2 regions of the Siminovitchia sediminis genome follow, and region 1 is predicted to be linked to the other one. Evidence: a T-box and tRNA genes for the amino acid it is inferred to sense, from the RefSeq annotation. Region 1 holds a T-box; the other holds one or more tRNA genes.

Region 1 (2,251 bases):
GTTCCAGGTTATGCCTGTTCCCAATTTCAAAGTCATTTGGATCATGGGCCGGTGTAATTTTAACGGCTCCGGAACCAAACTCCATGTCCACATAATCATCTGCGACAATCGGAATTTCCCTGCCGACAATCGGCAAAATGACTGTTTTTCCAATCAGATGTTGATAGCGCTCATCATCTGGATGCACAGCAACAGCTGTATCACCAAGCATGGTTTCGGGACGTGTGGTCGCAATCTCAATAGAGCCGCTGCCGTCCGCCAACGGGTACCTCATATGATAGAAAGCGCCTTGGACATCTTTATAAACAACCTCTATATCAGACAGGGCCGTTTTTGTAGCCGGATCCCAGTTAATGATATATTCACCGCGATAAATAAGTCCTTCATTATAAAGACGGACGAATACCTCGCGAACTGCTTTGGAAAGCCCATCGTCCAATGTGAAACGCTCGCGGGTGTAATCCAATCCCAATCCAAGCTTCGCCCACTGTTTACGAATGAAATCCGCATACTCCTCTTTCCATTCCCATGTTTGTTCGAGAAATGTCTCCCGTCCGAGGTCATAGCGGCTTTTTCCTTCTTTGCGAAGCTGTTCTTCCACCTTTGCCTGGGTGGCGATTCCTGCGTGATCCATTCCCGGAAGCCATAATACATCATACCCCTGCATTCTTTTCATACGGGTTAAAATATCTTGGAGAGTGGTGTCCCACGCATGCCCCAAATGAAGCCTGCCCGTTACATTGGGCGGCGGAATCACAATGGTATATGGCTCCTGGTCGGGATTATTTTTCGGCTCGAAATATTTCCCCTCAATCCACCATGCGTATCTGTTTTTTTCAATTTGAATGGGATCGTACTTCGTTGGCATGTCAATACGGTTGTTATCCATGAAAAATCCTCCTCATTAAACAAAATAAAAAGCCCCCTTCGTTGAAAAGGACGAAGGGAGCTCATTCGCGGTACCACCTTTTTTCACAGGCTGACTGAAAGCCTGGCACTTAAATGGGTTAACGGATCTTCTCCGGCTTTCGCTACTTTTAATGTTCACGAAAACTGCTCAAGGGCGACTTTCCGTTGTTCCGGCTTAGGAAATTCACAGCAATCATTTCCCTCTCTGAAAGCGGATGACAACATACTCTTCCCTATCTTCGCATATCATTGTCATTCATCTATTTTATATAGTATGAAAATTTTTATGTGAAGTCAAATCGATCGGCTAAAAAGTTGCGAGGCACAGAACAGCCCAGTCTTACATAGTTTATCAAAGGAAGCTCTGTTGAGGAGGGTTGGAAATGAAAAGAAAATTTAACCAATATACATTTCGCTCCTGGGTCAGAACGTTTAAAGATGCGTGCAGGCAGCTGATTATTCCTTTTACCATTTTCCAAGCAATACGGACTGTTTTATTCCCTTCCACCATTGATGTATTACTGTTAACCATTTTTATTGCTTTGGCACTTGCCTACCATTATGAAATTATATAAATACCCTTCCTATATTAACCGGAAGGGGGAGGTTCGTTCTCTTCGCTTTTCTGCTGCTCCATTTGTTCAATATTCATCACTAAGTACTCGGTATTTTTCAAATACCAGTATTGTTTTTGCAGTTCTCGAACAAACTGATATTCATTTTTCTTTTTACCGGCAGAGAAATATTGATCCACTACATGAATGGCACCTTCCGGATGTGCCAAATATCCCAAAAACAATAACATTTCCTCTTTCTGAAATGGAAAGTATTTTAAATAAATGGACAGCCATTCCAGCCCTTCATGAAATTTGTTGGGATACGTGCTCAACGATCTGGATAGGAATGGAAGCAGATCCTGAATGGGAGATGCTGTCCGGGTAGATTCAAAATTGATAAAATACCCCTTCCCGTTTTCATCATATAAAAAATGGTCCGATGAGACTTTTCCATGAACAATCACACTTCTGCCTTTTGTCTGTTCTTTTGTCACTTCAAACCACTCATGCAGTTTGCGTATGGAATAATTCTGAGCCAGTGCAATTTCATGATAGAGCATACAAAACAGGAGCTGGAACGGCGACATATAGACATTCTGTTCTGCACGTTCAATATATTGCTCCAGAGCTTCTTTTTCCTTTTCCCAGCGGGCCGCTGTTCTATCAAAATGCTCTTTTCTCTCACTCTCTGATATGTCCACTTCTCTTGCAGTAATAGAATGCAGCCTGGCCAACTCCCGAAACAGCTCTATTCCCTTTTTGTACTGTCCCTCTCTTTCCCGGTC
Region 2 (2,251 bases), on a different contig from region 1:
TTCTTATAATGCTTGGCTGTACCGGCCAGTGTTCCAATGGCAATGCTGTGGTCACCCCCAAGTACCAGGGGAAATCTGTCTTTTTGTATAATGGAATCCACACAATCTGCCAAGCGGGAAGCAGCTTTTATAATAGATTTAAAGTTTCTTAGGGAGGGCTGCATATTTTTATCATCTTTTATAATTTGAATTGTAATATCACCCAAATCTTCTACCTCATAACCAAGGCGCTCCAACCGTTTGACGGCATCTGCGTACCTCATGGCACTCGGTCCCATATCCACGCCTCTTCGTAACTGCCCCAGATCCATGGGGACGCCAACAATCGACAGTTTCTTCCTCATAAGCTCGCTCCTTCTTTCTCTCTTCTCTGCATTTATTCTATCTTTAGAGCGGCCTATGACTCAACTGGACATAAAAGTGAATATATATGCAGAAGGCGCAGCTTGTTCGTGCTCGTTGAACTTCCCTTGGCGACCATTCTTTCTCTTTTAATGCTGGTTCTTCGGTCACGTTGATGCTGCCTTGCGGCCATTCCTTCTCTTTTGAGGGAGTTACTTTATCTCAGGGCTTGAACCTTAGGATTTCTCCACTAGTTGCCTGTCAGCTACTGAGCGTCTTGGCACTTACTCAGGTTGGACTTCCACCAACCAGCAATTAACGGCTTGCCGGGCGCGCGCCAATAAAAAAACCTTGCAAAAAAGCAAGGTTTTCAATGAATGGAGCCTAGCGGGATCGAACCGCTGACCTCCTGCGTGCAAAGCAGGCGCTCTCCCAGCTGAGCTAAGGCCCCGTCAATATATAAAATAAAAAAATGAGCCATGCAGGATTCGAACCTGCGACCCTCTGATTAAAAGTCAGATGCTCTACCAACTGAGCTAATGGCTCTTGGCTGGGCTAGCTGGATTCGAACCAGCGAATCACGGAGTCAAAGTCCGTTGCCTTACCGCTTGGCTATAGCCCATCAATCTAAAAACACATTAAGTATATTACCCGTAATTCTCATGAACATTCCTATTTATGTAAAAAAATGGTGGTGGGGGACGGATTCGAACCGCCGAACCCGGAGGGAGCGGATTTACAGTCCGCCGCGTTTAGCCACTTCGCTACCCCACCTCAAAATTGGCAAAATAAAAAATGGTGCCGGCCAGAGGACTTGAACCCCCAACCTACTGATTACAAGTCAGTTGCTCTACCAATTGAGCTAGGCCGGCATACCATATTTATATAAATGGTGGAGGATGACGGGTTCGAACCGCCGACCCCCTGCTTGTAAGGCAGGTGCTCTCCCAGCTGAGCTAATCCTCCGACATACAGGATGTACCAGTGCATGCGTTGCGCAGGACGTAATAAGGCGCCCTTAGCATACCATCCTTTATAAAATTGTGATGAGCTTCGCATAACTGCGTCAGCTTCATTCGCTCGGTCAGTCACGTACTAATGTACGCTCCTTCCCTCTCTCCATCGCTTCCTTGTTCTGCTCGCTCCTCCCAATTTTAAGGTGAGCGGAGCTTTGTGATGCTTCATCATTAAAAAGTAAGAATGGTGACCCCTACGGGATTCGAACCCGTGTTACCGCCGTGAAAGGGCGGTGTCTTAACCGCTTGACCAAGGGGCCATTTTTTTAAGCACAATAAAGAGTATAGTGAATGCCAACCAACTTGTCAACACATATTTTGATAAATTTCGAGGTTTTTCAGATTGACGGGTAATTCCCTAAGTTTCAAGCACTTTCCAACTGGGTATTCGCACATTTTCCTATCAAATTTTGTCTGATCTGCACTTAAGGCTGGCTCCTTCATAAAATGTTAATCAATCCTACCAAATCAGGGAGGTGCCTTATATATGAGTGCGGGTTATGGTGCAGGATTTGCGCTGATTGTTGTGTTGTTTATCCTCTTAATCATCGTTGGATCTGCATATGTTGGTTATGGCTGGTAAAAATTTATATTAATCAGGGCTCCCGCATCGACGGGAGCCCTCTGCCTGTCTCTAAGCTTCCAGCCGGGCTTGAACCCTTCCCATGATGGGCTCAATGTATGAGTTAACGTAGATCAAATGAGTGTCGGACGGTTTATTTAATCATATCCTGAAGTTATTATACACAAATTTAACTTAATGTAAAACAAAAAATTGGCCGGCATAATTTGGACATGGTTTTGGAGGTTCTAATTATGAAAATGGATGTTGCAAAATTTAATGCAATCCTCCTTGAAGATAAACTTGAACTCACCATGATGCTTATGTCATT

The links. The T-box of region 1 lies ahead of ACFSCZ_RS02325 (valine--tRNA ligase). A T-box ahead of a tRNA ligase gene usually reads a tRNA of that ligase, here a tRNA-Val.
Region 2: it has a tRNA-Val gene. The T-box ahead of ACFSCZ_RS02325 (valine--tRNA ligase) is inferred to sense a tRNA for this amino acid. The anticodon was not compared.

What each region holds. Positions count from the first base shown of each region.
Region 1 is NZ_JBHUEO010000004.1:192,690-194,940, forward strand. Features, by position in the region: gene ACFSCZ_RS02325 (valine--tRNA ligase) at 1-889, opposite strand, end outside; T-box leader at 933-1,158, opposite strand; gene ACFSCZ_RS02330 (hypothetical protein) at 1,293-1,484, shown strand; gene ysxE (spore coat protein YsxE) at 1,499-2,251, opposite strand, start outside.
Region 2 is NZ_JBHUEO010000121.1:61,284-63,534, reverse strand. Features, by position in the region: gene rocF (arginase) at 1-344, opposite strand, end outside; tRNA gene ACFSCZ_RS19490 (tRNA-Ala) at 721-793, opposite strand; tRNA gene ACFSCZ_RS19485 (tRNA-Lys) at 816-888, opposite strand; tRNA gene ACFSCZ_RS19480 (tRNA-Gln) at 890-964, opposite strand; tRNA gene ACFSCZ_RS19475 (tRNA-Tyr) at 1,032-1,116, opposite strand; tRNA gene ACFSCZ_RS19470 (tRNA-Thr) at 1,139-1,214, opposite strand; tRNA gene ACFSCZ_RS19465 (tRNA-Val) at 1,233-1,308, opposite strand; tRNA gene ACFSCZ_RS19460 (tRNA-Glu) at 1,544-1,618, opposite strand; gene ACFSCZ_RS19455 (YjcZ family sporulation protein) at 1,846-1,941, shown strand; gene ACFSCZ_RS19450 (hypothetical protein) at 2,175-2,251, shown strand, end outside.